One region of the Streptomyces sp. SAS_272 genome, then DNA from elsewhere that is predicted to be linked to it. Evidence: riboswitches for the same ligand, from Rfam matches in the RefSeq annotation. Region 1 holds a riboswitch; the other holds the start of a gene.
The links. Region 1 has a riboswitch for glycine ahead of gcvP (aminomethyl-transferring glycine dehydrogenase). Riboswitches for the same ligand answer to the same signal wherever they lie in the genome.
Positions count from the first base shown of each region.

Region 1 (15,841 bases):
CGTCCGGAGCGGACGGCGGCGGAGGTGGGCAGTGACGACGGACGATGCGACGGCCGCGTCCCGGGTCGAGGTCAGGGTCACGATCACCGAGATCGCCCGGCAGGCCGGCGTCTCGGTGCCGACCGTGTCCCGGGTGGTCAACGGCCGCTCCGACGTGTCGCCGCGGACACGGGCCAGGGTCGAGGACCTGCTGCAGCTGCACGGCTACCGCAAGCGCCCCGCCTCGGCGTCGACCCGCGCCTCCCTGCTCGACCTGGTCTTCAACGACCTCGACAGCCCATGGGCGGTGGAGATCATCCGCGGGGTGGAGGAGGCCGCCCACGCGGCCGGGGTCGGCACGGTGGTGTCGGCGATCCACGGACGCTCGGGCGACGCCCGCGAGTGGATGCGCAACCTGCGCTCGCGCGCCTCCGACGGCGTCGTCCTGGTCACCTCGGCCCTGGAGCCCACCCTGCACGAGCAGCTGCGCGTTCTGGGCGTTCCGCTGGTCGTCGTCGACCCCACCGGCTCACCCGCCGCCGAGACGGCGACCATCGGCGCGGCCAACTGGTCCGGCGGCCTCGCGGCCACCGAGCACCTGCTGTCGCTGGGCCACCGCAGGATCGGCCTGATCGCGGGCCCGTCCCGGCTGCTGTGCTCGCGCGCCCGCTTCGACGGCTACCGGGCCGCGCTGGAGGCCGCCGGCCTCGCCGTCGACGACGCCCTCGTCGTCCCCGGGGACTTCCACCCCGAATCGGGCTTCACCGGCTGCAACGCCCTGCTCGACCTGCCCGAACCGCCGACCGCGGTGTTCGCGGCCAGCGACCAGATGGCCCTCGGGGCGATCGAGGCGCTGCGCCGGCGCGGCCTGCGGACGCCGGAGGACATGAGCGTGGTCGGCTTCGACGACCTGCCGGAGGTCCGCTGGTCGGCCCCGCCTCTGACCACTGTCCGCCAGCCTCTGGCCGAGATGGGCAAACTCGCCGTCCGCACGGTCCTGAGCCTGGCCCGCGGCGAGCGCCCCGACTCGCCGCGGGTGGAGCTGGGCACGGAGCTGGTGGTGCGGGCCAGCACCGCGCCGCCCCGTGGCGCTAGCTGAGCGCCTCCCGGATCGCCCCGTACGCCGGCTTCGGCGCGAGCTGCTCGTCCCAGGGCAGTGCCGCGCCCTGGCCGGGGAAGAACGCCGGGATCCAGGAGTACTTGTCCGTGTAGTCCCAGACGGTGATGCCGACGCACCGCCGCACCGCGAGGCACGCCTCGGTCATGTTCCGGTACCAGTCGGCCTGTTGGGCCAGCTTCTCCTCGGTCGCGGGCAGCAGCATCCGGACGTCGACCTCGGTGAGGGCGGTGTCCAGGCCGAGCCGTGAGAAGCGGCGCAGATTGTCCTCGAGGGTCGTCGGATAGCCGTACTGGAGGGCGAGGTGGGCCTGCAGGCCGATGCCGTCGAGCGGCACGCGCTGAGCCCTCAGTTCCCTGGCGAGGGCGTAGTAGGCGTCGCTCTTCGGGCCGACGGCCTCGATGTTGTAGTCGTTGAGGTAGAGCTTCGCCTTGGGGTCGGCCTGGTGCGCCCAGCGCAGGGCGTCGGCGATGTAGCCGGGGCCGAGGGTCTTGTAGAAGACGGTCTCGCGGTAGGTGCCGTCCTCGTTGAACGCCTCGTTGACGACGTCCCAGGCGTAGACCTTGCCCCGGTAGTGGCGGACCTCGGTCTGGATGTGCTTCTTCAGCACGGCCCGCAGTTCGTCGGCCGTCCACTCCCTGCTCGTCACCCAGCCGGGCAGCTGGCTGTGCCAGACCAGGGTGTGGGCGCGGACCTTCTGGCGGTGGGCGCGCGCGAGGTCCACGATCTGGTCGCCGGCCGTCCAGTCGAAGACGCCCTGCTGAGGCTCGGTGGCGTACCACTTCATGCCGTTGCCCGGGGTGATCATGTCGAACTCGTGGCCCAGGATCTTCGTGTACGCGGTGTCGGTGAGTTCGGGGTTGTCGGTGGCGCTGCCGAAGTAGCGGCCGTGGCGCTGGGCGAGGTCGGCGAGGGTGGCGCGCGGCTTGCCGTGCGCGGGTTGCTCGTGGGCCTGTGCGGCCGGTCCGGTGACCACGCCAGCGGCGACCAGCACGGTGGCGAGGGCGCCGGCGAGTCTGAACCGGGTGCGGGCGGTGCTGGGCATGGTGCGACTCCTCACGGTGGGCGGGTGGGCGAGCCGTACGGGTCCGCGGGCGCGGGTCATCCCTTCGTGGCGCCGGCGGAGAGGCCGCCGACGAGCTGGCGCTCGGCGACGGAGTAGAAGGCCAGGGCGGGGACCATGGCGAGGACGAGATAGGCGAAGACGCGCGCGTACTCGGCGGAGTACTGCCCCTGGAACTGCTGGACCCCGATCGGGACGGTCCACCAGGTGGGTTCGTTGAAGACCAGCAGCGGCAGCAGGAAGTTGTTCCAGCTGCCGACCACGGCGAGGACGGAGACCGTGCCGAGGGCGGGCCTGGCCATGGGCAGCAGGATCCGCCAGAAGAAGCCGAGCGGCCCGCAGCCGTCGAGGGTGGCTGCCTCCTCCAGTTCGGCGGGTATCTCGCGGAAGAACCCGCGCAGGATGACGATCGTCATCGGCAGTCCGAACGCGGCCTGCGGCAGGATCACGCCGAGGGGGTTGTCCAGCAGGCCGATGGAGCGCAGCAGCAGGAACAGGGGCAGCGCCGCCACCGCGAAGGGGAACATCAGCCCCATGGTGAACAGGGTGAACAGCACCTCCCGCCCCCGGAAGGCGAAGCGGGCGAAGGAGAACGCCGCGAGCGCGGACACCGCGACGACGACCACGGTCGTCCCGACCGCGATGAGGGTGCTGCTGCCGACCAGGCGCCAGAACGAGCCGGAGCCGAGGATGTCGGTGTAGTTGGAGGGGACCCACGGGTCGGGCAGGCCGATGGGGTTGCGCGAGAGCTGGTCGGTGGATTTGAAGCCGGACAGCACGGCGTACACGAGGGGTACGGCCATCACCGCGCCGACGATCCCGAGGACCAGGTGCAGCGGCAGGGTCCGGCCGGTCCGGCGCACGCCCCGCCCCGTGGCGAGGTCCGTGCCGCGGTCGGTCTTGGCGATGCTCACGAGCCGCCTCCTCGCATGGTCGTGGTGGCGCCCTGGAGGTCGCGGCGAAGCACGAACCGCTGGTAGGCGAGGGCGAAGACGAGGCAGATGCCGAACATGACGACGCTGATCGCGCTGGCGTAGCCGACCTGGTAGCGCTTGAAGCCGTACTGGAACATCGTCACGGCCATCGTCTCGGAGTGGTGGTCGGGGCCGCCCGCGGTGACGACCCACACCAGGTCGAAGAGCTGGATCGCGCCGATGACCGACAGGAATACGCTGATCCGCAGGGTCGGTGCGAGCAGCGGCAGGGTGACGTTGCGGAAGCGCTGCCAGGGGCCGGCCCCGTCGATCAGGGCCGCCTCGATCAGCTCGGCCGGGATGGACTGCAGCCCGGCCAGGTAGAGCATCATGTGGAAGCCGAAGTACTTCCATGTCATGACCAGGAAGAGGGTGGCCATGACGGTGGAGGGATCGGAGAACCACTGCCCGCCCGCCCCGTCCAGTCCGACGGCGCCCAGCACATGGTCGGCCAGGCCGTCGTCCGGCGCGAAGATCATGCTGAACAGCACGCCGGTGATGGCCTCGGAGAGGATGTACGGCGCGAAGAACAGCATCCGGTAGACGGCCCGGCCGCGGATCTTCTGGTTCAGCGCGACGGCGAGGGCCAGCGCGAACGGCAGTTGCAGCAGGAGCGAGAGGCCGACCAGGAGCAGACAGCGCCACAGGTCGCCGAGGAACACCGGATCCTTGAAGAGCCGGGTGAAGTTGTCGCCGCCGACGAAGTCCTCGGGCATCCCGAAGCCGCCCCAGCGGAAGAACGCGGCGTACACCGCGAACAGCATCGGCAGCAGCACGAGCGTGCCGAACAGCACCAGCGCGGGCGCCTGGAAGCCGACGGCGGTGAGCCAGTGCAGGGCCCGTCGGCGGGCCCGCGAACGGCCCGCGGCGACGGCCGGCGGTGCGGGCTCGACGTCCGGACCGCTGCGCCTGTCCGGGAGGAAGGTGGAGGTCATCGCCGGCTACTGCTCTTCCTTCGCGACCTTGGTGATCGACTCGCTGACCTGCTGGGGCGATTTCGAACCGGCGATCAGAGCGGCGACGCTGTCGTTGACCTCCTGGCCCAGGGCGGGCGCGTACGCCTGGTCGAGGTAGAGCTGGAAGCCGGTGGCGCCCTTCAACTGTGCCTGCACGGCCTTGATGTTCGGGTCGGTCAGGGCGCTCTCGGCGGCCGGTACGACGGGCAGCACCCCGGTCTTCTTGACGAGTTCGGTGTCCGTGGCGGCGGAGGCGAAGAACTTCAGGAAGTCGACGGCCGCCTGCGGGGCGTCCTTGCGCAGCGCGTGCCCGCCGCCGCCGCCGAACACCTCGGTGATCACGCCCTTGCCGCCGTCGACCGCCGGGAACGGGAAGAAGCCGAGGTTCGCGCCGAGCCCCTTGCCGGCGTCGGCCTCCACGACCGGCGCCCACTGGCCCATGAGTTCCATCGCCGCCTTGCCGTTGCCGACGGCCGCGGCCTGGCCGGTGGGACTGGAGTACGCGGCGCCGAGGAAGCCCTTCTGGAACGGCTGCAGATCGACGAGGTCCTGGAGGTGCTGTCCGGCCTGGACGAAACCGTCACCGGTGAAGTCCTTCTCGTCCCCGGCCTTGCGCAGGGCGTCGACTCCGGCGGTGCGCATCGCGAGGTAGGCCCAGTAGTACATGCCGGGCCACTTCTCCTTGCCGGCGAGGGCGAGCGGGGTGATCCCGGCGGCCTTCAGCTTGCGCACCGCGTCGAGGAAGCCGCTCCAGGTGGTGGGCGGCCCGCCGATCCCGGCCTGCTTGAAGAGCGCCTTGTTGTACCAGAACCCGATCATCCCGATGTCGAACGGTATGCCGTACGCCTTGTCGCCGAGCAGATACGGCTGCCGGGCGACGGACAGCAGGCTCTCCCCCCAGTCCTTCGTGCGTTCCGTGAGGTTCTCCACGAGCCCCGCGTCGACCTGCTGCTTCAAAACCCCGCCGCCCCAGGTGTGAAAGATGTCGGGGAGCTTCCCGGAAGCGGTCAGCGCCGTCATCTTCGACTTGTAGGCGTCGTTCTCCAGCTGGACGATCTTGACCTTCACCTTGGGGTTCTGCGCCTCGAACTTCTTGGCCAGAGCGGCCCATACGTCCTTGGTCGGCTGGGTGGTGGAGATGTTCCACCACTCGATGGTGGTCGTCCCCGACGACGACCCCCCGTCCGAGTCGCCGCCGCAGGCGCTCAGTGCCGTCATGCCCAGACCGGCCGCGGCGGAGGCCGCCAGGAAGCCTCGGCGGGAGAGTGCCGGGTCGCCCATCATGCGCTCCTTGAGAGATCGAAAGTTTCGAACCAGATCCAGAAAGGTTCGCTGCTGCCGCACCCTAGAGACACCCTCCGACGGGTGGCAACCCCTTGAACACAGAGAATCCAGCGGCCTGTTCACGAAGGGCCACCCGAGGAGGCCCCGAACCCGACCGAAACATTCGGATCACACGGCGAACGTTACGAAGCGGAGACCGGCGCGACGCGATGGCCGAGATCAGCCCTACCTGGCGCGGGGCAGCGGCCGGAGGGACCCGGCGAATGCCGACCTCGACCCGATCGCCGCCCTGGATCGGCCCGGATCGCCGACCCTGGCCGGGCCGACCGCGAGGCACTGCGGCGCCGGCGCCGGCGCCGCGATCACGACGACCGGCGCCCACCGCACGGCGTCGCCCAGCATCCGCCGGTGCGGCCCCGCGTCCGCCGGACCGCCTCCCGGCCCTATCGTGACCGCATGCAGAGCTACACGATCGGCCAGGCGGCACGACTGCTCGGCGTCAGCCCCGACACCGCGCGCCGCTGGGCGGACGCGGGCCGCGTCACGACGCACCGCGACGAGACCGGACGACGCCTCGTGGACGGCAAGGCCCTCGCCGCCTTCTCCGTGGAACTCGCCCGGTCCGGCGGCACGGAGGACGACACCCCCCACACCTCCGTCCGCAACGCCTTCCCCGGCATCGTCACCGCGATCAAGCTGGGCGACGTGGCCGCCCAGGTGGACATCCAGGCCGGCCCGCACCGCCTGGTCTCCCTGCTGACCCGGGAGGCGGTCGAGGAACTCGGACTCGAGGTCGGCATGGAGGCGACCGCCCGCGTGAAGTCGACAAACGTACACATCGACCGGGCATGACCGAGAGCGGCGCAAAGCGGGCATCCCCGCCATAAGTCCCCAAGGGCCGTACCGTTGACGCCCATGACCTTGAGCATCCGCAACCAGCTTCCCGGCACCGTCACGGCCGTCCAACCCGGCCAGGTCATGGCCCTCGTGAAGGTCCGCCTCGACGGCGGGCAGCACCTCACGGCGGCCATCACCCTGGAGGCCTCGGAGCAACTCGCCCTCGCGCCCGGCGCCGCCGTCCACGCCCTGGTGAAGTCGACGGAGATCTCCCTCTCCACGGGCCAGGTGGCCGGCCTCTCGATCCGCAACCGGTTGCCCGGCACGATCACCGGCCTCGTCCTCGGCTCGGTCATGGCAGCGGTGAAGATCACCGTGGACGGCGGCGAACTCACCGCGGCGATCACCAGGGAGTCGGCTGTCGACCTCGGTCTGTTCGTGGGCTCCGACGTCATCGCGCTGATCAAGTCGACCGAGGTGTCCCTGGCCACGGCGTAGAACGACGAGGGGCCCCGTCCGCGACGGACGGGGCCCACACACGCTCCGGATCAGTCCTCGTACGCGTCCAGCGGCGGGCACGAGCAGACGAGGTTGCGGTCGCCGAAGGCCTGGTCGACACGGCGCACCGGCGGCCAGTACTTGTCGGCGGCGGACACCCCGGCGGGGAAGACCGCCTCCTCACGCGAGTACGCGTGCGCCCACTCGTCGCCGAGCGCGGCCGCGGTGTGCGGGGCGCCGACGAGCGGATTGTCGTCGGCCGGCCACGCACCCGCGCCGACCTTCTCGATCTCCGCGCGAATGGCGATCATCGCGTCGCAGAACCGGTCGAGCTCGATCAGGTCCTCGGACTCGGTCGGCTCGATCATCAGCGTCCCCGCCACCGGGAACGACATCGTCGGCGCGTGGAAGCCGTAGTCGATGAGCCGCTTGGCCACGTCGTCCACGGTCACACCGGTCGCCTTGGCCAACGGCCGCAGGTCGATGATGCACTCGTGCGCCACCAGCCCGCCCGGACCGTTGTAGAGCACCGGGTAGTGCGGCTCCAGCCGCTTGGCGATGTAGTTGGCGCTCAGCACCGCCACCTGCGTGGCCCGCTTGAGGCCCTCACCGCCCATGAGCCGCACGTACGCCCAGGAGATCGGCAGGATGCCCGCGGAGCCCCACGGCGCCGCCGAGATCGGCCCCACACCGGTCTCGGGCCCCGCTGCGGGCTGCAGCGGGTGGTTGGGCAGATACGGCGCCAGATGCGACCGGACGGCCACCGGCCCGACGCCCGGGCCGCCACCGCCGTGCGGGATGCAGAACGTCTTGTGCAGGTTCAGGTGGGAGACGTCGCCGCCGAAGTGCCCCGGCTTGGCGAGCCCGACGAGCGCGTTGAGGTTGGCGCCGTCGACGTACACCTGACCGCCGGCCTCGTGCACCTGGGCGCAGATGTCGGCGACGTGCTCCTCGAACACGCCGTGCGTGGAGGGGTAGGTGATCATCAGCACCGACAGCTCGTCCCGGTACTGCTCGATCTTCGCGCGCAGGTCCTCGACGTCGATCTCGCCGTCCTCGGCGGTCTTGACGACGACGACCTTCATGCCGGCCATCACCGCGCTCGCCGCGTTCGTGCCGTGCGCGGAGGACGGGATCAGGCACACGGTGCGCTGCTCGTCACCGTTGCCCCGGTGGTATCCGCGGACGGCGAGCAGCCCGGCCAGCTCGCCCTGTGACCCGGCGTTCGGCTGCAGGGACACCTTGTCGTACCCGGTGACCTCCGCGAGCCGCTCCTCGAGCTCGCGGATGAGCGTCAGGTAGCCCTGGGCCTGCTCGGCGGGGGCGAAGGGGTGCATCTGCCCGAACTCGGGCCAGGTGACCGGCTCCATCTCCGTGGTGGCGTTGAGCTTCATGGTGCACGAGCCCAGCGGGATCATGCCCCGGTCGAGCGCGTAGTCCCGGTCGGCCAGCCTGCGCAGGTAGCGCAGCATCGCGGTCTCGGACCGGTGCCGCTGGAAGACGGGATGGGTCAGGATGTCGTCGGTCCGCAGCAGCCCGGCGGGCAGGGCGTCCTCGACGGCCGCGTCGAGCGACGCGATGTCGCCGTCCACCCCGAAGGCCGCCCAGACCGCGGCGACCTGGGCGCGCGCGGTGGTCTCGTCGCAGGAGAGCGCCACCTGGTCGGCGTCGACGAGGTGCAGGTTGACCCCGTGCTCCCGCGCGGCGGCGACGATCTCGGCGGCCTTCGCCGGCACCCGCACGGTCAGCGTGTCGAAGTACGTCCGGTGCACCACCTCGACGCCACCGGCCTCGAGTCCCGCGGCGATGATCGCGGCGTAGCGATGCGTACGCCGGGCGATCTGGCGCAGCCCGTCCGGGCCGTGGTAGACCGCGTACATCCCGGCCATCACGGCCAGCAGCACCTGCGCCGTGCAGATGTTGCTCGTCGCCTTCTCGCGCCGGATGTGCTGCTCACGCGTCTGCAGTGCGAGACGGTAGGCCTTGTTGCCGTCGGCGTCCACGGACACGCCCACGAGCCGGCCGGGCAGGCTCCGCGCGAACTTCTCGTGCACCGCCATATAGCCGGCGTGCGGTCCGCCGAAGCCCATCGGCACGCCGAACCGCTGTGTGGTGCCGACCGCGATGTCCGCGCCCAGCTCACCGGGCGACGTCAGCAGCGTCAGCGCGAGCAGGTCCGCGGCGACGGTGACGAGCGCGCCGAGCCCGTGCGCCTGGTCGATGAGCGCCTTCAGGTCCCGCACGGCGCCGGACGCACCGGGGTACTGGACGAGCACGCCGTTGATCTCGCGCTCCGCGATCTTTGCCGGGATGCCGTCGCTCAGATCGGCGACGACGACCTCGACGCCGGTCGGCTCTGCACGCGTCTCGATCACGGCGATGGTCTGCGGCAGCGCGTCCGCGTCGATGAGGAAGAGGCCCTTCCTGTTCTTCCCCACGCGCCGTGACAACGCCATCGCCTCAGCCGCCGCCGTGCCCTCGTCGAGCAGCGACGCACCCGAGGTCGGCAGACCCGTCAGGTCGGCGACCATCGTCTGGAAGTTCAGCAGCGCCTCGAGCCGGCCCTGGGAGATCTCCGGCTGATACGGCGTGTAGGCGGTGTACCAGGCCGGGTTCTCCATGACGTTGCGCAGGATGACCGGCGGCGTGAAGGTGCCGTAGTAGCCGAGACCGATCATCGGGGCGAGCACCTTGTTGCGGTCGGCCAGCGAGCGCAGCTCGGCCAGCACCTCGGCCTCGGTGCGGGCGCCCGGCAGGTCCAGCGCGTCGGCGTTCTTGATCACATCGGGGACCGCGGCGGCGGTGAGCTCGTCGAGCGAGCCGTAGCCGACATGCGCGAGCATCTTGGCCCGCGCCTCGTGGTCGGGCCCGATGTGGCGCTGCTCGAAGGGGATTCCCTGCTCGAGCTCGGTGAGCGGAATGCGATGGGCGGTCATTACGGAGGCCTCCTGGTCTGACACGACCTTCGAGGGTCACCACGGCGGGTACCCGGACGGCCTCCCCCTCTGTCATCTCAACCTGAGAGCTTCACCGGCCGCCAGCGGACGACCGGCTTTCACCGTCGGTGAGAGCGGACACCGTCGACGCCGTCGGCACCCGCCCTGCTTTCCAGAGTGACCTCGTCCGTGCGGTACGTGAGCCTGAGAGATTCCGGGGAGGATTTGCTCCTTCGGCGCCTCCGGTGGTCTCCGGAGGACTCTCCCGCACGGGGTCAGCAGCCGTTGCCAGACTACCAGCGAGGTCAACGGGCCTCTCGAGTGGCCGGTCGTCTCAATGTGCTCTTTTGTAGTCCTTACGGACGAGCTGCGACCAAGAGGAGGGCCCGTGCAGACCGACATCGATCCGCGCAACCTGATCGGCCGCAAGGCGTTCGACCGCAACGGGGCGAAGATAGGCACCGTCGACGAGGTCTACCTCGACGATGCGACCGGTGTGCCGGAGTGGGCCGCCATCCGCACGGGCCTGTTCTCCCGTGACGCCTTCGTCCCCCTGGAGCCCAGCAAGCTGGTCGAGGGGACCCTGCACATCCCGTTCGACCGCGCGCTGATCAAGGACGCCCCGGACTTCGGCGTGGGCCGCCACCTCTCCCCGGAGCAGGAACTCCAGCTCTACCACCACTACGGTCTCGACGTGGCGGCCCCTCCCCCGCTGCCCGACCACGACTTCGGCCACCTGGCGGGCACGGACGACAGCTGACTCACGCAGCCCGGCAACGCCTCGACCTCAAGCAGCCGCACAGCCCTAGTCTGCGCTTCTTTCCGACGTCACCTCCGGCGTCACCGACAGTTCCCTCGTCCCACCCGCCGTCTCCGTGTCCTCCCCCGGTCTTCGCCGCACCAGCGGCAGCGGGTCCGCCGGAGCCAACTGCGGATCGTCGGTGCGGAACGTGCGCACCCGGCCCGGCTCCGACTCCGGCGTCTCGAACCGCACCGTGACCCGCCCCAGCCCACTGCCCTGCACCCACCCGTGTCCGAGCTCGGCATGCCGCACGTCGTGCCCCGGACGCCACTGGTGCTCGGCCGGGACCGGGACCGGCTCCTCGGCGGCGGGCTCCTCCATCAGCCCGTCCGCGGGCTCGTCCGCGAGCGCTCCCGCGGCCTGCGCGAACAGGTCCTCCTGCGTGAAGTCCGCCAGACCGCTGACGCCCACCCCCAGCAGCCGCACCCCGCCCGTGGTGTCCACGGAGTCCAGCAGACGGGCCGCCGCTTCCCTGATCACCGCCGGATCGTCCGTGGGCCCGCGCAGCGTCTCGGACCGGGTGAGCGTCGAGAAGTCGTACCGGCGCACCTTCAGCACGATGGTCCGACCCGACAGACCGGCCTCCCGGAGCCTGCGCACACACCGGTCCGCGAGCCGCTGCACCTCCAGCCCCACCCGCACCCGGTCGTGGATGTCCACGTCGTACGTGTCCTCGACCGACACCGACTTGGTCTCCCGCTCGGCCACCACCGGCCGGTCGTCACGCGCCAGCGCCATGGCGTGGAGTCCATGCCCGTGCGCCTTGCCCAGCAACCGCACCAGCTCGTCCTCACCGGCCTCCGCGATCTCGTCGACCGTGGTGATCCCGGCCCGCCGCAGATGGTCCCCCGTGGCAGGACCCACCCCCGGCAGCGTCCGCACCGGCATGGGCCCGAGCAGCTGCCGCTCGGTGCCCGGCTCGATGAGCACCAGGCCGTCGGGTTTCGCCTCCTCCGAAGCGATCTTCGCGAGCATCTTGCAGGAGGCCAGTCCCACCGAACCCGTGAGACCGGTGACGGCCCGTATGTCCGCGCGCAGTCGGACGCCGGCCAGCCGCGCCGAATCCCTGTCCCAGGCCGCCCCGCCGGCCTCCAGGTCCACGAAGGCCTCGTCCAGGCTCAGCGGCTCCACCAGCGGCGACAGCGCCCTGAGCAGCGCCATGACCTGCTCGCTGATCGATCGGTAGAAGGCGAACCGCGGCACGAGATAGGCGGCGTTCGGCGCCAGCCTGCGCGCCTGGGCCATGGGCATCGCCGAGTGGACTCCGAAGACCCGTGCCTCGTAGGAGGCCGTGGCGACCACTCCGCGAGGCCCCAGGCCTCCCACGACCACGGCCTTCCCGCGCAGACTCGGCTTGGACGCCTGCTCCGCCTGAGCGAAGAAGGCATCCATGTCGAGATGCAGGATCGTGGGCGCGTTTCTCACACGTCCGATGCTGCACCACGCCACTGACAATGACGTCGGACCGCCGCCCCCGCCCCGGGGAAGACGCGTCAGACCGCCCGGTTGCGCCTGCGCGCCAGCTCGTCCGCCGGATTGGGCCCGACGAGCGTCTCACCGGTGTCGACGCGCTCTCCGTGCAGCTGCGACAGCGCGCTCTCGACGTCCCGCCACACCACGCCCACGGCGATCCCGAACACTCCCTGACCGCCCTGGAGCAGTGCGTGGACCTCGTCCGGCGAGGTGCACTCGTACACCGTCGCGCCGTCGCTCATCAGCGTCATCCGCTCCAGATCGCTGAAACCGCGCTCCCGCAGATGCTGGACGGCGCTGCGGATGTTCTGCAGCGACACCCCGGTGTCGAGGAACCTCTTGACGATCTTCAGCACGACGACGTCGCGGAAGCTGTAAAGGCGTTGGCTGCCGGACCCGTGTGCGGGCCGCACGCTCGGCTCGACGAGCCCGGTGCGCGCCCAGTAGTCCAGTTGGCGGTAGGTGATGCCCGCCGCCGCACAGGCCGTCGGACCGCGATAGCCGATCTGCTCGGACGCCATGGACGTCGTCCCTCCGCTGCTCGGCACGGCCGCCGGTCGCTGAGGAGCGTGATCGGCCGCGTTGCTCTGCTGGGGGTACCCCATGCCCGTGCGCAGCCGAGAGCCTGGGGGAGGGTACGGACCGCTTCCCCCGACACCGAGTCCGGGGGCACCCCCAGCCGTACCGTCGCCGCTGCTTCTCACGCCGACCTCCGTCCTAGACCTGCCTTCTCGACGGTAGGCAGTCGCCAGGGGTGCGTCAACGATCGCCACACTCGGCACGCCGAGTGATAATCACCCTAGGAGTGGTTTCCCGCACCTCACCGCGGGGAAAGGCTAGCCGAATGCGCTGAGAACCGGCCGTAGGACGCTCTCAGTGGCCGCTGGCATTTGCCGAAGACGGCAGGACACTCGCCGCAGGTCGCCGCAGGTGCGCGTGTCTCGCACGAGGCGCTACTGATTGCTGGTGCCGAAGTCCTCAGGCGAGATCTGGTCGAGGAACTCGCGGAACTTCTCCACCTCGTCCTCCTGCTCGTCCGGGATGGCGATCCCCGCGTCGTCGAGCACCGTGTCACTGCCGTAGATCGGCGTTCCGGTGCGCAGGGCCAGCGCTATGGCGTCGGACGGGCGCGCGCTCACCTCGACGCCGCTGGCGAAGACCAGCTCCGCGTAGAAGACGCCCTCCCGCAGATCCGTGATGCGCACCTCGGTGAGCTCCTGGCCGACGGCTTCCAGCACGTCCTTGAACAGGTCGTGGGTCAGCGGTCGCGCCGGGGCCATGCCCTGCTGGGCGAAGGCGATGGCCGTCGCCTCCCCCGGTCCGATCCAGATGGGGAGGTAGCGGTCGCCCCCCACTTCGCGCAGCAGCACGATCGGTTGGTTGGAGGGCATCTCGACCCGGACACCTACGACATCGAGCTCGTTCACACAGCAACCCTAGGCCGTGCCCGGGACGTTTGGGTAGTCGGGCCGGGAACGGGCGACCGATCCGCCCTCGGCGAAACCGCCCGCTCAGGGCAGGCGCACCCCGAGCGCGGTCTGAACCAGCGCCGCGTGCAGCCGGACCGCAAGCCCGGCGAGCTCCTTCGTGCGGGCCTCCGCGTGCGCCCGGGTCTGCGGGTTGCGGTGCCGCCGGAGCGGTGCGACCACCTGGTCGACGAGACCGGCCTCGCGGTCGGCCGCCGTCTTCATCACGCGCAGATGCCGCGGCTCGATCCCGAACCGTCCCAGCTCGGCGACGAGAGCCGCCACGGTGGCCGCCTCGGCGTCGTAGACGCCGTCCTCGAGGGGCACGACGAGCCCGTAGGACTCCCACTCCTCGAGCTCCGACTCACCGATGCCCGCGGCAGCCAGCAGCTCGGTCCTGCCGATCCGGGCGATCGTGGGAGCGTCCGAGGGCTCCAGGACGTGCTCCCCGTCCCGCTGCCGGCCGACGGTCGGCAGCGCGACGGCCTCGCCGCGCTCCATGGCCTCCAGGTGCTCACGGATGACCTTGAGGGGCAGATAGTGGTCCCTCTGCATCCTCAGGACGTGACCGAGGCGCTCCACGTCGCGCGCACTGAACTTGCGGTAACCCGAAGGGGTTCGCTGGGGCTCGATGAGCCCCTCCGACTCAAGGAAACGGATCTTGGAGATCGTGACGTCCGGGAACTCGTCCCTCAGAGCGGTCAGCACGGTGCCGATGCTCATCGGCACACCGTCCGCAGCGGCGGTGCCGGAGCCGGCACCGCCCCTCGGTGTTTGCAGCATGGACCTTCCCTCGGATCCCCCCGGACGGAGCCCGGGGGCGGGTCAGTAACCCCGCTGGCTCGCGTAGAAGACCAGCCGGTACTTGCCGATCTGCACCTCGTCCCCGTTGGACAGCGGGATCTCGTCGATCCGCTCCCGGTTGACGTAAGTACCGTTCAGACTGCCGACGTCCGCCACCTTGAACGTGCCGTCCGGGTTGCGCCGGAACTCCACATGGCGACGCGACACCGTCACGTCGTCGAGGAAGATGTCGCTCTGCGGATGACGGCCCGCCGTGGTCAGGTCTCCGTCCAGGAGGAAGCGACTGCCCGAGTTCGGGCCGCGACGCACCACCAGCAACGCAGAGCCCACCGGCAGCGCGTCGACGGCGGCCTGCGCCTCGGGAGAGAGCGCCGGCAGCTGCGTCTGCCCGGTGACCTCGGAGTCATAGGCTTCAAGACCGGAAATCGAGATCGTGGAGGTCGTCTCCGACGCACGCTCGGGCGTCAGCCCGGGACGCAGCGGCGCACCACAGTTCGAGCAGAAGCGGCTGTTCTCCGCGTTGCGGTTACCGCACCTCGTACACACCAGGGCTGACATAGGGGAAAACCCTCCACCCGTACTCGAGGTTGACGGTTGGCCGAAACCTATGCCGCCGGACTGCGCAGGGTCAACAGACGCCGCGCCCTGACCTCCGGGAACGTCACCGCCCGAACCAGCCACCTGGTCCCTGAACAGCGGTCGCTGACCCTCTGCATCAGGCTGTGCGCGATGGCGAGCGGTCGCGTTGTCGCCACCCTCACGCGGGCTCTTGCCGAACAACTTCGCAAACAACTTCACGGGCGATTCCCCTTGACCGAAACAGACCCGCCCGTGGGGCAGGACGAACCCTGACTGAATACACCGGCCGACCCGGACACCTTCACAACGTCCGTGCCCACCAGACAGTTTCCACCACGCACCACCCGATCGGTGCGTCGACCCCCCGCAACCTCATGCCCCTGCCGGACACCCCCCATGCGCCCCCCGCTCACGGCGCCGACGACCGAGCGTAGTCAGGCCGCTTCACCTCTCGCAAGGCGTCCACAACGATCTTGTCCGATCGCTCCACGACCACGGTGGCCTGCTCCTTTTCGAGGGTCTGCACAACACCTCCAGGAATGTTCAGCGCCGGCTCGAGGTCCTGCGGGTTGCCGATGACCTTGAAACGGTAGGGCGCGTTGATCTTGTTCCCGTCGACGCTCACGCCCCCGCCCGACTCCGTCAGGAAGGTGCCGGCGACGACCCGCACACCGTTCACCTGGATCGCCTCGGCCCCCGCCGCCCGCAACTCCTGGATCGCGTCGAGCAGCATGTCCGCCTCGACCGCTCCCTTCGTGTCCTCGATGGTCATCGTGATGCCGGGCCCCTGAGCAGCGACCGTGCCCGCCAGAATGCCGAGTTGCCTCTCCTTCTCGACCGTCTGTTTGCGAGCCTCCTCAGCCTGGTCGGAGCTGTTCTCCAGCTCCTGCCGCTGCTTCTCGAGCCCTTGCTTCTCGTCCTCAAGACGCTGACTTCGGTCGCCGAGTTCATCGAGGATGCGCACAAGATCTTCCTGCCGCGCGCCACGCAGCGCGTTTCCGCTGTCGCTGTTCGACGCCACCTGCACCGCCAGGCCGAAGCCCAGACCGAACAGCAGCAGGGCCACGATGAGT
Region 1 is NZ_JBMNDR010000006.1:139,327-155,167, forward strand. It holds gene ACN6LD_RS07030 (LacI family DNA-binding transcriptional regulator) at 32-1,078, shown strand; gene ACN6LD_RS07035 (endo-1,4-beta-xylanase) at 1,071-2,141, opposite strand; gene ACN6LD_RS07040 (carbohydrate ABC transporter permease) at 2,198-2,962, opposite strand; gene ACN6LD_RS07045 (carbohydrate ABC transporter permease) at 3,070-4,068, opposite strand; gene ACN6LD_RS07050 (extracellular solute-binding protein) at 4,075-5,370, opposite strand; gene ACN6LD_RS07055 (TOBE domain-containing protein) at 5,830-6,225, shown strand; gene ACN6LD_RS07060 (TOBE domain-containing protein) at 6,289-6,708, shown strand; gene gcvP (aminomethyl-transferring glycine dehydrogenase) at 6,759-9,644, opposite strand; glycine riboswitch at 9,827-9,922, opposite strand; partial or broken gene ACN6LD_RS07070 (PRC-barrel domain-containing protein) at 9,982-10,191, shown strand; partial or broken gene ACN6LD_RS07075 (DNA polymerase IV) at 10,326-11,871, opposite strand; gene ACN6LD_RS07080 (MerR family transcriptional regulator) at 11,940-12,623, opposite strand; gene ACN6LD_RS07085 (bifunctional nuclease family protein) at 12,873-13,346, opposite strand; gene ftsR (transcriptional regulator FtsR) at 13,431-14,168, opposite strand; gene ACN6LD_RS07095 (FHA domain-containing protein) at 14,211-15,095, opposite strand; gene ACN6LD_RS07100 (DUF881 domain-containing protein) at 15,178-15,841, opposite strand, start outside.

Region 2 (15,841 bases), on a different contig from region 1:
TCGATCAGTGGTGCGGGCGGTTGAGGGGACGGGCGGTTCGTCGGGGGCGGGGGGCGACGGCCGGCGCCGGTGGCGGCGGCTCGGTCGCGTCGTCGCTTCGGTCAGTGGGCCGAAGAGCGCCGGCGGCCGTTGCGCTCGCGGAGCGCGAAGATGCCGAGCCAGGCGGCGATCACCACGCCGGCGACGAGCGTGAAGGCGAACGGCGCATGGGCGACGGTGCCCAGGACGACGCCGAACAGCAGCAGTGCGGCGACGAGGAACAGCATGGGTCGAACCCCCTTCGAGGCGGCGTTGCGCCGCGTTCATGTCTTTTCGGTGAACACTTGTGGTTACACTTGTTCACTGACTCCAGAGTCTAGCGTGCTTCCCGGCTTTCCAATTACGGAGAACAGTTGTTAACTGGATGACATGAGTCACACCCTCGGCATCCGACAGGCACAGAAGCAGAAGACCCGGCAGTCGCTCCTGGACGCCGCCTTGCTGCTGCTCGAGGAGCAGAGCCTGAGCAGCCTCGGTCTGCGTGAGGTCACCCGGGCCGTCGGAGTGGCCCCGACGGCCTTCTACCGGCACTTCCGCTCCACGGCGGATCTGGGAGTGGCCCTGGTCGAGGAGGCGCTGGGCAGTCTGCACCCGATGATCCGCACCACCGTGACCACGGCCGACACCAGTGCCGAACGCATCACGCGCGCTGTGGAGTTGATAGCCGGTCATGTGACCGCGTACCCCGCTCACGTCCGTTTCATCGCCCGTGAGCGACATGGCGGGGTCCAGCCGGTGCGGGAGGCGATCCGGGAGCAACTGGGCAGGTTCGCCGAAGAGGTGAAGGCCGAGCTGGCCAAGGATTCCGAGGCCGAGGGCTGGAGCGACGACGACCTGCTGATGCTCTCGCACCTCTACGTGGACCAGATGCTCATCACGGCCTCCCTGTTCCTCGAGTCCCTGGAGGCCTCGCCGCAGGAGCGGGAACGGGTCAGCAGGATGGCGACCCGTCAGATGCGGCTCATCAGCATCGGCCGCCACCACTGGCTGGACTGAGCGCCGGCGGCGACGCGCAGGGGCGGCGCGCCCGTTCCCGGATGCGCCGCCCCTGTGTGCCGTGCCGGCGGTCAGCCCTGCTGCTGGGCCTGCTGCCCCTGGCCGCCGCCCGGGCCGCCGCAGCCGCCGCCCTGACCGCCCTGACCGCCCTGACCGCCCTGACCGCCGCCGCCGGGGGCGCCGCTCGGGGCGCCCGACGGGACACCGGTCGGGGCGCCCGACGGGATACCGGTCGGGGCGCCCGACGGCTGTCCCGAAGCCGCACCGGTCGGCGCTCCCGAGGGAGCCCCGCCCGGCGCCCCGCTCGGCATTCCGGAGGCGTTGCCGGACGGCGCCTGGCAGGACTGCTGCCCCGGACCGCCGCCGTTCGAGTTCGAGGAGGAGGAGTCGCCCGAGCCGCAGGCCGCCAGAGCGAGGGGCGAGAACGCCAGCAGCGCCACCGCGGGGACGAGACGGACGGGCATCAGCGCACGCTTCATGAGAGTCAGCTCCAGGGAGAGGGGGAGAACCTGAGGCGGGCACTCAACCAACGGCGCTTGGGGCCTTCCTGAGGCTTCGCTGTCCGCTGCCTGTCAGGCGGGCAAAGCGCCCCTCAAGAGAAGTCCCCGACCTGGGAGTTGACCTCCGGGTCCGCCCGACGGCCGAGGAGGCGCTGGTACAGCTCCGTGACACGGACAGCCGGTCCGGGAGCCCGATCAGGCGAGCCGGGCCCTCGCCAGCTGCCGCGACTGGGCGACCAGCCGGTCCGCGCTGTCCCAGACCTCGGCGTCCTCCTCGAGGAAGCCGCCCGCGAGGTTGCGGGTGACGATGGAGACGCGCAGCGGTCCGGGAGCCGGACGGCAGCGGACATGGACGGTGAGCTCCACCGTGGGGACCCAGCCGCGCAGACCGATCTCGAAGGCGGTCGGCGGCAGGGCGTCCACCGCCAGCAGCAGGGAGAGCGGGTCGGGGTCGCGCCCGTCCTTCAGGCCGAACCAGGCCCGCATCTCGCCCCTGCCGGACGGCTGCCCGAGCGCCCAGCCGAGGGTCGACGGGTCGAGCTTGAGCATCAGCCGGTCGGCGATGGCGGAACTGCCGTCCACGGGGGCCGGCCCGTCCTCGGGGCCGAAGCACTGCTCGAGGGGCGGGATCGCCGGGGGCTTCGCCGTCGTCCGGACGTCGTCCGGGAGCGCGTCCAGGTCGCCGTAGGAGGCGAGGACGCGGATCCGCTCGACCTCGGCGCCGTTCTCGTCGTACTGGAAGAGCGAGGCCTGTCCGGTCGACAGGGTGCGGCCGGAGCGGACGACGTCCGTGCGGACGGTCGCGGGGCCGGGCTGCGACGCGGTGAGGTAGTGGGCCGAGATCGTGAACGGGTCGTCGTGCGGCAGGGCGTCCGCGAGGGCACGGCCGAGAACGGCGAGGAGGTAGCCGCCGTTGACGGCGCTGATGATCGTCCAGCCGGCCGAGAGGTCGATGTCGTAGACACCGGGTGCGCGGCGGGTGAGCGCGGTGTCGCGGTCGAACTCGCTGTCGCCGATCGAGGCCGTGACGGGGAGGTCGGGGGCCCGCTCGGCCGCCGCGATAGCTGCTTCTGGCATGCCTGAACGGTACAGCAAGGCATTACTAAGCGGTAGCTTTGTTGGTGACGGAAGGTGAAGAAGGGACATGAGATGGCAAATTTCTTGGTAAGTGTCCCGACTCGTCCGTAACCTTGTCGCCCCGATTCCCCTCTGCAAGAACATGAGCCTCACCGGGACTCCGTTCCTCTACACCCTGATCGCCGTGTCCGTGCTCGCCGTCGCGCTGCCGCTGCTGCTGTGGTCGCGGATGCGCGGACCGCGGCTGCTGCGCATCGCGGCCCGGATGCTGATGCTGCTGTTCGCCCAGGGCACCGCCGTCGCCCTCGTCTTCGTTCTCGTCAACAACGCCAACAGCCTGTACGACACCTGGGGCGACCTGCTGGGCACCGGCACCCATGTGCAGCAGGCCGCCGACCTGGGCGCCGACGGCACCGGCGGCATCGCGCTCGACCGGCTGCCCAGGGTCGAGCAGCAGTTCGCGCCGGCGGACGGGACGGGGATGCACGCGGCCGGCGGGGTGCGCGTCACCCAGCTCGAGGGCCAGGTCTCGGGCGTGAACGCCGAGGTCTACGTCTGGCTGCCCCCGCAGTACCACGATCCCGCCTACGCTCACCGCTCCTTCCCGGTGGTGGAGCTGCTGCCGGGCTATCCGGGCTCTCCCAAGTCCTGGTTCGGGTCGCTGCACGTGCACGAGCAGCTGGAGCCGCTGATGCGCTCGGGCGAGGTCGCGCCGTTCATCCTGGTCGCGCCGCGCACCACGCTGCTGCCGGGCGTGGACACCGGCTGCGCCAACGTCCCGCACGTCGTCAACGCGGACAGCTGGCTCAGCATCGACGTGCCGAAGATGGTCCGGGACAACTTCCGGGCCCAGCCGGCGCCCAAGGGCTGGGCGGTCGCCGGGTATTCGGCGGGGGCCCACTGCGCGGCCAAGCTCGCCGTCGCCCACCCCGACCGCTTCCGGGCGGCGGTGAGCCTGTCCGGGTACAGCGACCCGATCGGCGAGCGCAAATCCCTCGCGGCCAGGAGTCCGTCCCTGCGCCGGGCCAACAACCCCTATCTGCTGCTGCGCAAGGCCGTCGTGCCCCCCGCCGTGTCCCTGTACCTCTCCGGTCAGCCGCAGGACGGCTACGAAGCGGCCCTGGCCCTGCGGAAGGAGGCGAAGGCGCCGACGAACGTGCACGTCGTGTACGTCCCGAAGAGCGCGGGCGGCCACTCCATGGCGCTGTGGCGGCCGCAGGTCGTGCCGGCGTTCCGCTGGCTGACCCTGCAGATGGAGCAGAGCCCGGTCACCGGCGGCACGGGCCGGCCTACTCCTCGCGCACCGTCGAGCGACGATTCCAGGCACGAGGCGCTCGCCAGTGGAACCGCATCGCCAGAAGCCGCAGCACGAAGGCGGTGACCGCCGCCACCCCGCTGGCCAGCGGGGAGAGCACGTCGTGGCGGATGCAGAGCGCCACCATGGCGGCGCCGACGATCGCCGGGACCGCGTACAGATCGCGGTCCCAGCGCAGCAGCGAGGGCACCTCGTTGGCCAGCACGTCCCGCAGCACACCGCCGCCCACCGCGGTGGCGAGCCCCAGCGCGGCCGACGCGGTGAGGCCGAGCCCGTAGTCGTACGCTTTCGTCGTCCCGGTGACGCAGAACAAACCGAGGCCGGCCGCGTCGAAGACGTTGACGCCGGTCTGGATCCGCTCCACCTGCGGATGCAGGAAGACGACGAGCAGCGCCGCGAACAGCGGCGTGAGGAAGTACCCGAGGTCGGTGAAGGCGGCCGGCGGCACGGCCCCGATGACCAGGTCCCGGAACAGCCCGCCGCCGAGCGCGGTGACCTCGGCGAGCGTGGCGATGCCGAACACGTCGAAGTTCTTGCGGACGGCGAGCAGCGCCCCCGAGATGGCGAACACGAAGATGCCGAACAGGTCGAGGGTGTGCTGGACGGAAGGACTGAAGATCTGCTGGAGCACCCTTACATTGTCACCCAGCACTCAGCCCCCGCCTTACATTGCAAGGCGGGGGCTGAGATCTGGTGGTGCTTACTTCTCCTTGGCCGGCGTCTCACCGTCGGACGTCCCGGGAGCCTCGGTCGTCGCCTCGGCCGCCTCGGTCCCGCCGGGAGCCTCGGTCACCTCGGTCGCCTCAGGGGCCTCAGCCGCCTCGGTCACCTCGGTCGCTTCGGTCGCCTCAGGCACCTCGGTCGTCTCCGGGGCCTCGGCCGCCTCAGGCACCTCGGTCGTCTCCGGGGCCTCGGTCGCCGGGTTGTCGGCGATCTCCGCCGCCACCGCCGCCGAGGTCGCCGCCGACTCGGCGAGCACCTCGTCGGCCACCAGTTCGGCCGCCTCCTTCGCGGCGGTCAGCAGGACGACGTCCTGCGGGGCCTGGTCCGCGAAGTTCTCCGGGTGGTGGCAGGCGACCTGCTGGCCCGTACGCAGCTCGACGAGCACGGGCTCCTGGGTCGCGCAGACCTGCGTCGCCTTCCAGCACCGGGTGTGGAAGCGGCAGCCGCTCGGCGGCGAGATCGGCGAGGGCACGTCGCCCTTGAGCAGGATGCGCTCGCTCTTGGCGCCGCGGCGCTTCGGGTCCGGGACCGGCACGGCCGACATGAGCGCCTTGGTGTACGGGTGCATCGGCGCCTGGTACAGCGAGGTGCGGTCGGCGAGTTCGACGATCTTGCCGAGGTACATCACCGCGATGCGGTCCGAGACGTGCCGCACGACGGACAGGTCGTGCGCGATGATCACGTACGTCAGGCCGAGTTCCTGCTGGAGGTCGTCCATCAGGTTGACGACCTGCGCCTGGATCGACACGTCCAGCGCGGAGACCGGCTCGTCCGCCACGACGAGCTTCGGCTTCAGGGCGAGCGCACGGGCGATGCCGATGCGCTGACGCTGGCCGCCGGAGAACTCGTGCGGGTAGCGGTTGTAGTGCTCGGGGCTCAGACCCACGAGCTCCAGCAGCCGCTGGACCTCTTTCTTCACGCCGCCCTCGGGCTCCACGCCCTGGAGGCGGAAGGGCGCCGAGACGATCCCGCCGATGGTGTGCCGCGGGTTCAGGGAACCGTACGGGTCCTGGAAGATCATCTGGATGTCCCGCCGCAGCGGGCGCATCGCGGACGGCTTCAGCCGGGTGATGTCCTGGCCCTCGAAGTGGATCGTGCCGCCGGTCGGGTCCGCGAGCCGGGTGATGACCCGTCCCATGGTCGACTTGCCGCAGCCCGACTCGCCGACGACGCCCAGGGTCTCGCCCTTGCGCACCTCGAAGTCGATGCCGTCGACGGCCTTGACCGCGCCGACCTGACGCTGCAGGACGCCCTTGCGGATGGGGAAGTGCTTCTGCAGGCCCTGGACCTTGAGCAGCACCTCGCGGTTCTCGGAGGAGGAGGCCTGCGGCGGAACCGAGGGGGCCGCGTCCGTCTTCTTCGTCTCACTCACAGCTTCGGCGCAATCTCTTCGGTCCAGATCCGCGTACGGTCCTCCGACGAGAGGTGGCAGGCGGACCAGTGCCCGCCGCCGACCTGCTGCAACTCGGGACGCACGGTGCGGGTGACATCGCCCTTGGGCACGTCCGCGTACGGGCAGCGGGGGTTGAAGGCGCAGCCCGAGGGGACGTTGATGAGGCTCGGCGGCTGGCCCTTCACCGGGATGAGCCGCTCGGAGGTCTCACGGTCGATGCGCGGCATCGAGCCGAGCAGACCCCAGGTGTAGGGGTGCTGCGGCTTCTCGAAGATCTCGTCGACCGGACCGCGCTCCACGCACCGGCCGCCGTACATCACCAGGACGTCGTCGGCGATCTCGGCGACGACGCCGAGGTCGTGGGTGATGATGACGACCGCGGAGCCGAACTCCTTCTGCAGATCCCGGATGAGGTCCAGGATCTGGGCCTGGACGGTCACGTCCAGGGCCGTGGTCGGCTCGTCCGCGATGAGGAGCTCGGGGTTGTTGACCAGCGCCATGGCGATCATCGCGCGCTGGCGCATACCGCCGGAGAACTCGTGCGGGTAGCCGTCCACACGCTTCGCCGGCTCCGGGATGCCGACCCGGTCGAGCATCTCGATCGCCCGCGCGCGGGCGGCCTTCTTGCTGACGTCGTGGTGGACGCGGTACGCCTCCACGATCTGGTTGCCGATCGTGTAGTACGGGTGCATCGCGGACAGCGGGTCCTGGAAGATCATCGCCATCTCGCGGCCGCGCAGCCGGCGCACCTCGTCCGGGTCGGCGGAGACCAGTTCCTTGCCGTCGAGCCAGATCTCGCCGGACATCCGCACGTTCTTGCCGCGCGCGCCGAGCCGGTGCAGACCCATGATCGCCAACGAGGTGACGGACTTCCCGGAGCCGGACTCGCCCACGATGCTGAGGGTCTTGCCCTTCTCCACCTGGAAGCTGAGCCCGTCGACGGACTTGACCAGGCCGTCGTCGGTCGGGAAGTGCACCTTGAGGTCGCGCACGTCGAGGAACGCGCCGGGGTTCTTCGAGGACGGGCCGGTCGGCTCGCCCACGGCGGCGCCGGTCTTGGACAGTTCGGTCACGAGAGCCTCACCCGCGGGTCGGCGGCCGCGTAGAGCAGGTCCACCAGGAGATTTGCGATGACGACGAAGAAGGCGGCGAGCAGCGTGACGCCGAGGATCGGCGGCAGGTCGTTGTCCGTGATGGCCTTCACCGCGTACTCGCCGACGCCGTGCAGCGAGAAGACGGACTCGGTGATCAGGGCACCGCCGAGCAGCAGACCGACGTCCATGCCGAACACCGTGATGATCGGCGTCAGCGCGGCCCGCAGACCGTGCCGGGCGACGACGTTGCGCTCGCGCAGGCCCTTGGCGCGGGCCGTGCGGATGAAGTCCTCGTTCATCGTCTCCAGCATCCCCGAGCGGGTCAGCCGCGCATAGATGGCGGAGTACAGCAGCGCGAGCGAACACCACGCCGGGAACAGCGTGTTGGCCCACTGCGCCGGGTTCTCGGAGAACGGCACGTAGGTGCGGCCGAAGATCGGGATCTGGTAGGTGAAGAGCAGGATCGCCAGGCTGCCCGTGAAGAACATGGGGAGCGACACACCGGCGAGGGCGATGCCCATGAAGGTGCGGTCGAAGATCGAGCGCGGCTTCAGCGCGGAGATCACACCGATGACCACACCGCCGACCAGCCACATCAGGGCGGCGCCGACGGCGAGCGAACCCGTCACCGGCAGGCGGGAGGTGAGCTGCGGCCAGACCGCCTCGTGGGTCTTGAAGGAGTACCCGAAGCACGGCGCGTCACAGTGCGCGGTGGTGGGCCCCAGGTCGTAGGTGGCACCGGTCACGACACCCTTGATGAAGTGCCAGTACTGGAGATAGACCGGGTCGTCCAGACCGAGGTTGCGCTTGACCGCAGCGATGTCCGCCGCCGACGGGCTCTTCCCGATGTACTGCTGTGCCATCTGGTCGGCGGTCTGACCGGCGAGCCGTGGCAGCAGGAAGAAGATGGCGAAGGTCACCGCGGTGACGACCAGCAGCAGGATCACTGCCGCGAACGTCCGACGGAGGATGTACGAGATCACGGGGATCGGCCTGGTGCCCGCGGGCCGGGAAGCCCGCGGGCACCAATGCCTTCACCTGCCTTCCGGGGCTACTTCTTGGTCGTGCCGATGTTGAGGTAGTCGTACTGACCGCTGAAGGCCGCCGTCGACACCAGGTTGGTGTAGTTCGCCGGGCGGTACAGCAGGACCTTGAAGTAGGTCAGCGGCACGAGGGCCGCGTCGTCCATGACCTTCTTGTCGATCTGCGTGTAGATGGCGTTGCGCTGGGTCGCGTCCTGCGTGCCGATCGCCTTGGCGAGGTTCGCGTTGACCTCGGGGTCGTTCAGCTCCGACAGGTTGGTGTTGCCGGAGGCCCCGATGGCGGCGCCGTTCAGGATCTGCTGCAGGAAGCCGTAGCCGCCCGGCCAGTCGGCGCCCCACTGCATCATCATCAGGCCGACGTTGTTCTTCTTGTTGAACGCCGGGACGCCCGCGTAGTCGGTGAAGTACTTGCCCGACGGGAACTGCTTCAGGCTGGCGTTGATGCCGACCTTCTTCAGCGAGGCGATGATCGCCGTGGCCGCGTCGATCTCCGGCTGGCGGTCGCTGCGCGCGGTGATGTTGGTGGTGATCGCCGTCTTGCCGCAGGCCTTCAGCTGCTCCTTGGCCTTGGCGACGTCGCCCTTGTTGCCGTCGGTGGCGTAGGCGTCCGCCTTCGCGTAGCCCGGGATGTCCGGCGGGAGGACGGTGGTGGCGATGTCACCGCGGATCGGGCCGCCCTCGGCGGTCTGCACCGAGACCTTGTCGACGGCGTACTGCACGGCCTTGCGGCAGGCGACGTTGTCGAACGGCGCGACCTTGGTGTTGATCGCCAGGTAGACGAGGCGGCCACCGTAGGTGTTGTCCGTGTTGGCCTTCAGCGCGGCGTCGTTGATGACCTTCGCCTGCGTCGCGGCCTGAACGCCGGTGCCGCCGAGGTCGATCGCGTCGCCGGCCTGGACGTCCTGGTCGATCGTCTCGGCGTTGACCTTCAGCTTGACGACGATCTTGTCCGGGTACTGCTTGCGCAGCGGGTCGGTCTTCGCGTCCCAGTTCTCGTTGCGGACGAGGGTGACCTGCTTGCCCTCGTCGTAGCTCTCGAACTTGTACGAGCCCGAGGACACGATGTTCTTGACGTAGTCGATGCCCTTGTCCTTGGCCTCGGGCACCGGCGCGGTCTGCGGCGTCGCGACCAGGTAGTCGAACTCCTGGAACGCCGACTTCAGCTTGAAGACGATCGTCGTGTCGTCCGGGGTCTCGATGGACGCGAGGCCCTTCTTGTCCTTGTACGGACCCTTGTACGCCTCGCCGCCCACCAGGAGCTGCTGGAAGTAGTTCGGGCCGAGGGACAGCACGTCACGCGCGAAGTTGGAGCGCTCGACGGCGTACTTGACGTCCTTGGACGTGATCGCCGTGCCGTCCTGGTACTTCAGGCCCGTGCGCAGCTTGTACGTCCAGGTCTTGCCGCCGTCGCTCGGCACGCCCGCGCTCGCCGCGAGGTCGGGGACGAGCTTGTTGCCCTCCTCGCCCGCGCCGGGCTGGAAGGTCATCAGCGGACGCGCGTAGACGCGGCTGAGGTTGTACATGTACGCGTAGTACGTGTTGCCCGGGTCGAAGGAGTCCGGCACGTCGGAGTACTCGTACGTGACCGTCCCACCCTTCTGGGTGGACGCGTTGACGACGCCCTTGGTGGCCGCGTCGGCCCCGGCGGACTTGCCGCCGTCCTTGTCCGTGTTGTCATCGGCCTTGCTGCAACCGGCGAGCAACAGGCTCACACTGCCGATGGCCGCAATCGCGGCCAGCCCTGACCTTCGCATGATGGTCTGCTTCCCCTTTGTTGATGGAAATCTGTCGGACTCTCGCTGCGGCTGCACGTCAGCGGCTGCGCGGGTCGAGAGCGTCACGGAGACCGTCGCCGAGCAGGTTGAACGCCAGCACGGTCACGAAGATGGCGAGACCGGGCACGATCATGAACTGCGGATCGACCTGGTAGTAGGTGACCGCCTCCTTGAGCATGCCGCCCCACGACGCCTGCGGGGGCTGGATGCCGACGCCCAGGAAGCTCAGGCTGGCCTCGAAGAGGATGTTGGTCGGGATGAGCAGCGTCGAGTAGACGATGATCGGGCCGACCAGGTTGGGCAGCAGCTCCCGGAACAGGATGTACGGCCCCTTGGCGCCCATCCCCCGCGACGCGTCCACGAACTCGCGTTCCCGCAGGGCGAGCGTCTGGCCCCGGACGATGCGTCCCAGATAAGGCCAGTTGAAGAAGCCGATGACGAAGATGAGCACGCTGATGTGGAGCGGCAGTCCCTCCATGCCGAACGCGCCGCCCTGCAGCGTGGCGGAGATAGCGATGGCGAACAGCAGGAGGGGGAAGGCGAGGAAGGTGTCCATCAGCCGGCTGATGATCGAGTCGACCCGCCCGCCGTAGTAGCCGGCCACCACGCCGAGGACCGCACCGATGGTGTTCGACAGGATCGTCGCCCCGAAGGCCACGACCAGCGACACCCAGGAGCCCTCGAGGATGCGGGTGGCGATGTCCCGCCCGAACTTGGGGTCCACGCCGAGCGGGTGCTCCCAGCTCATGCCGCCGAAGTCCCCTTGGGGGATCGACGTGTTGGGGTCGATCAGGTCCTGGTTGAAGGCGTTGGGGTCCAGGCCGAACAGGGCCTGGATCGGACGCGAGAGGAGCGCGAGCACGATCAGCAGGATCACGATGACCCCGCCGGCCACGGCGACCTTGTCCTTCTTGAAGCGGGACCAGGCGATCTGCCCCAGGGAACGGCCCTCGATCTGCCCCTTCTCGACACCCGCGAGTACAGCCTCGGGCTGTACCTCGGTTGCCGACCCGGTGGTCTCGATCGGTGCGGTCACGGTGACCCGACCCCTCTCGCCGGCGGTGACCGGCCTTTGTCCGCCGCTGTCGGCGGCTTGATCCACTTACTGCCTGCTACGCGGCCGGCGCCGATGAGTGCGGCCCAACTGTCCAGTTGACCCCGGATTGCTGCCGATGGGCACTCGCTCACAGGATCGACGACCTCGCGTCTGAGAGGCGAGTCTTCAATGCATGCGCGATCACACGCCAGATCTGACGGAGAAAGTATGCGTAACCGTGATGCCGACCTGCACATTCCGTTACCCGAACGCCACGCGCCGACATCCGGAGAGGGGGGCGCGCCCGTCAGCTGTGCTCGGTGTCACATCACGGAAGAACCGGAACACTTCAGGACGTCGGCGCGAGGCAGCGCGCGGGGCCGGCGAAAGGCGCGGACCCGCGCCCGGGGCCGGTGCGGGTGTGACGGGCGGTCAGCCGCCGGCGGGTCCGTGACCGGACCGGCCGTCCGGCGTGCGGGTCAGTACGGACGCGGGCCCGGGAAGCCGTAGCCGCCGCCCGGCCCCTGGGCCGGGGCGGGGGCGTGCGCCTCGCGGTCGTAGAAGGGGCGGGCGTTGGCGCGCATCCACATCACGACGGGGTCGTAGTCGTCGGTCATCGCGACAGTGGAGACCGGCAGCCCGTCCGGCACCGCGCCGATGGACTGCTGCATCATCGCCCGCACGGCGTCCACGGCCGGCGGGGAGGAGTCGTACACGTCGAGCCCGATGGCCAGGTAGGGCGCGCCCAGCGCCGGCTGCACCCAGGCCCGGCGCAACGTGCGGACCGCCTGGGCGCGGTGGGCGTTCTGCGCGAGCAGCGCGTAGAACTGCGGGATCTCGATGCCGGGCTCGGACAGCCGGAGCGGACCCGCGGGCTGCCGCTCGAGGCCGGTGGCGATCCGGCGCAGATCCAGCCACGGAATGCCGACGCCGCCGCCGGGGGCGTGCGGGTTCAGCCAGAGGCCGTAGTGGTCGGGATAGAGGGTCCGGGCCACGTCCAGCCCGTCGACCACCTCGTAGGACCGGTTCCAGCCGCTCGCGCTGAGCTCCTGGGCGGACGTCACACAGGGCGCGTAGCCGTGCCCTTCGACCTCCATGTTTCCGTACTGGGCGTCCGGGGAGCCGGCCTGCCCGTGCCACAGCAGCATCCAGACCTGACCCGAGGAGGGGGTCGCGAGCGCGCGCAGGAGCGCCTCGTAGGCGTCGTAGCGCCCGGGCGTGACCTGGCGCAGCATGTGCTCGACCGAGCCGGTCGCGGCAGTGCCAGCGCTCACTTTTTATCGCCCCTTCGAGAAGTTGCCCCGCGTCGGAGTCCAGCTTAGGCGCTCCGCCTGGTCGAGCAGTTGAGAGCGGAGGCCCCGCGCCCCGTCGGACGGCCCGCTTCCCGGCCCCGTGACGGGTGAAGCCTCTGGCAGGTGACTAGTGAAGCCTCGAGTAGAAGGGCCGGACCCGCTCCCTCATCCAGTCGCCCACCGGGTCCTGGGCGACGTCGAGGAGGACGAGGTTGACCGGCCAGGGCGCCGCCGCCGTCGTCAGGGCCCTGCCGAGGGCCTCCAGGGGGAGCGCGCGCAGGTCCCCCTCCCACTGGGAGAGCTCGACGCCCACGAACATCACCGGGTCCGCCGTCTCGATCACGGCCAGGCAGCGGCGGGCGGTGCGGACCACGCCGACGGCCTCGAACTCCGCCGAGGCGGCGGCCAGGAAGTCCATCGGGTCGTCCTGCCAGTCCGGCTCGTAGAGACGGACCCGGCCGCCGGCCGCCGGCCCGTCCAGCGGGGTGCGGCCGGCCCGGCACAGCTCGGCCACGGCGGCCGGCGGCAGCGGGACGCCGACCATGCCGTCGGGGTTGACGAGGATGCCCGCCTGCGGCGGCAGTCCCCGCGCGAACTCCACGGCCGGCGCGACGGTGAACGACATGTGCGAGCCGACGACCTGGCGGAACTGCTCCTCGGAGCTGAAGACCGGCACGTACACCTGGCCGTCGAGGTCCATCGTGGGCAGGTCGAGGGGGCCGCTGTGCGGGCCGCCGCCGCCGGGGAGCGGCACCCAGACGAAGCTGCGGCCGAGCACCTCCACGATCCGGCCGCCGGCTCCCGGCACGCCGAGGGAGGCGGAGAGCACCTCCTCCAGCTCGTTGCCGGGCCATCCGCCGTGCGAATGGGGGTGCGCCTGCGCCGGGAAGTCCGCGGGGAAGTCCGCCGGGGGGAAGTCCATCTGCCTACCGCCTGCTAAGAACCGCTCACTCTGCTGTGACTGAAAGGCTAGCGGGTGCCGGCGGCCCCGCCGCTGCGCAGGGGACCGACGGCCCTCAGCCCGTGAAGCCGATCCGCCGCAGGACGTCTGCGGCGGGCCGGTCGAGCAGGACCGCGGAGCCGCACCCCTCGGGCAGGCGGCCCTTCTCCACCGACCGCAGAAGACGGGCGGCGGCGCGGCGGTGCCGAAGGAACGCGTACCGCGAGACGCCGCGGCCGCGCTCGCGCTGGCCCTGCAGGGCCGTGTCCGCGCCGACGTCGAGGACCAGCAGATGCAGGGCGCCGCCGCGGCGGCGGGCCGCACGGGCCAGCCAGTCGCGGACCCAGGCCTGGGCTCCGCAGTCGTGCACCACGACGCCCCCGCCGCCGCGCAGGGCCCGGCGCAGTCCGGCGTAGTGGGCCAGGCGGACCACCGGCCGGTAGAGGGCGTAGGGCAGGAAGCGGGGCATCCGGGCGTCCCAGCGGTCGCGGGTGTCCTGGGAGTCGACGCGGACGCCGCGCACCGCGCGTTTCATCAGGGTGGACTTGCCGCTGCCGGGCAGACCGGTGACCACCACGAGGTCACGCGGGCCGAAGAGCAGGCCGTGCGGACTGCGGCCGGCCCGCTCCCGCAGGTCGCGGACGACGGGCGCGGGCTGCCGGGAGCACGCCTGCCGGGTCCGGGCGCCGGGCTGCGCGGGCAGCGCGATCCCCGAGCCGGCCGCGAAGGCCGTGGTCCTCGCCGAGGTCGTCCTCTTCACCGTGATCGTCCTCCCCTGGGGCCAGGTAGTGCTCATCCCCACCGAGCGTAAAGAGAAGGTAATGCGCGGCGCCTCGCGTTTTCGTGCGCGTAGCGACACAAGCCGGTTACAGATCCGGCCTGCCGCGACGGGGGCGGGCCGTGCGATGATGGCCGCGCCAACTGCATACCGGCCGTTTGAATCCGCGCGGGAGAGTCCTCAGCAGCAGTTCCGCTGGGGCGCCGAAGGAGCAAGTCCCTCCCTTGAATCTCTCAGGCCCCGTTACCGCGCGGGCGAGGCACATCTGAAAAGCGGGCCGCCGTCTTCGGCGGTCCCACCCACGGTGCAAGCCATGTCCCGCCCCCGCTCGCAGCGGTGGTCATGGCGAACCTCTCAGGTTCCGATGACAGATGGGGAGGAACGACCTCGCCGTCCCCCCGCGTCCGGCTTCACTCGCGCGGGAGGGGCCCCCGTCGCCTTGGGAGACGAACGACCGATGAGCAGCACCGCACCCCGTCACACCGCGCTCGATGCCCTGCATCGCTCGCTGGGCGCGACGATGACCGACTTCGCCGGCTGGGACATGCCCCTGCGCTACGGCTCCGAACGCGACGAGCATCTCGCCGTCCGCACCCGGGCCGGGCTCTTCGACCTCTCGCACATGGGCGAGATCACCGTGAGCGGCCCGGAGGCGGCCGAGTTCCTGAACTTCGCCCTGGTCGGCGACCTCGCCGCCGTGCGCGTGGGCCGGGCCCGCTACACCATGATCTGCGCCGAGAACGGCGGCATCCTCGACGACCTCATCGTGTACCGGCTGGCCGACGCCGAGTACATGATCGTCTCCAATGCCTCCAACGCTCAGAACGTCCTGAACGAGCTGGGCAACCTGGCCGAGGAGTTCGAGGTCGAGGTCCGCGACGACCGCGACGCCTACGCCCTGATCGCCGTCCAGGGACCGGAGTCCCCCGGCATCCTCGCGGCCGTCACCCAGGCCGACCTCGACGGCCTGAAGTACTACGCGGGCCTGCCGGGCGCCGTCGCCGGCGTCCCCGCGCTCATCGCGCGCACCGGGTACACCGGCGAGGACGGCTTCGAGCTGTTCGTGAAGCCGGAGCACGCCGTCGAGCTGTGGCAGGCGCTGACCAAGGCCGGCGAGGGCGCCGGGCTGGTCCCCTGCGGCCTGTCGTGCCGGGACACGCTGCGCCTGGAGGCGGGCATGCCGTTGTACGGGCACGAGCTGAGCACCTCCCTCACCCCCTTCGACGCGGGCCTCGGACGCGTGGTGAAGTTCGAGAAGGAGGGCGACTTCGTCGGGCGCGAGGCGCTGACCGCGGCGGCCGCGCAGGCCGAACGGCAGCCGCCGCGCGTCCTGGTCGGCCTGGTCGCCGAGGGCCGCCGCGTCCCGCGCGCCGGGTACGCGGTCGTGGCGGGCGGCGAGGTGATCGGCGAGGTGACCTCCGGGGCGCCGTCCCCGACCCTGGGCAAGCCGATCGCGATGGCCTACGTCGACGCCGCGCACGCCGCGCCCGGCACTTCGGGCGTGGGCGTGGACATCCGGGGCAGCCACGAGCCGTACGAGGTCGTGGCGCTGCCCTTCTACAAGCGCCAGAAGTAGACACTGAGCCCCGGGCCTCGGGTGACACTGCGCACATTCCCGCTGCTCACCCGTGCCCTGGACCGTCCCCCTTCATCAGCACTCCCCCGCGTACAGGAGAATTCAGGCCATGAGCAACCCCCAGCAGCTGCGCTACAGCAAGGAGCACGAGTGGCTGTCGGTCGCCGAGGACGGCGTCTCGACGGTCGGCATCACGGAGCACGCGGCCAACGCGCTCGGTGACGTGGTCTTCGTCCAGCTCCCGGAGGCCGGCGCCACGGTGGC
Region 2 is NZ_JBMNDR010000003.1:232,381-248,221, forward strand. It holds gene ACN6LD_RS04260 (hypothetical protein) at 102-266, opposite strand; gene ACN6LD_RS04265 (TetR family transcriptional regulator) at 409-1,035, shown strand; gene ACN6LD_RS04270 (hypothetical protein) at 1,107-1,514, opposite strand; gene ACN6LD_RS04275 (thioesterase family protein) at 1,731-2,612, opposite strand; gene ACN6LD_RS04280 (alpha/beta hydrolase) at 2,755-3,993, shown strand; gene ACN6LD_RS04285 (trimeric intracellular cation channel family protein) at 3,902-4,558, opposite strand; gene ACN6LD_RS04290 (ABC transporter ATP-binding protein) at 4,628-6,022, opposite strand; gene ACN6LD_RS04295 (ABC transporter ATP-binding protein) at 6,019-7,116, opposite strand; gene ACN6LD_RS04300 (ABC transporter permease) at 7,113-8,120, opposite strand; gene ACN6LD_RS04305 (ABC transporter substrate-binding protein) at 8,189-9,934, opposite strand; gene ACN6LD_RS04310 (ABC transporter permease) at 9,993-10,991, opposite strand; gene ACN6LD_RS04315 (enhanced serine sensitivity protein SseB C-terminal domain-containing protein) at 11,471-12,226, opposite strand; gene ACN6LD_RS04320 (enhanced serine sensitivity protein SseB) at 12,411-13,205, opposite strand; gene ACN6LD_RS04325 (AAA family ATPase) at 13,300-14,019, opposite strand; glycine riboswitch at 14,161-14,260, shown strand; glycine riboswitch at 14,261-14,382, shown strand; gene gcvT (glycine cleavage system aminomethyltransferase GcvT) at 14,459-15,577, shown strand; gene gcvH (glycine cleavage system protein GcvH) at 15,687-15,841, shown strand, end outside.
Region 2: another riboswitch for glycine. It lies ahead of gcvT (glycine cleavage system aminomethyltransferase GcvT); the one in region 1 lies ahead of gcvP (aminomethyl-transferring glycine dehydrogenase).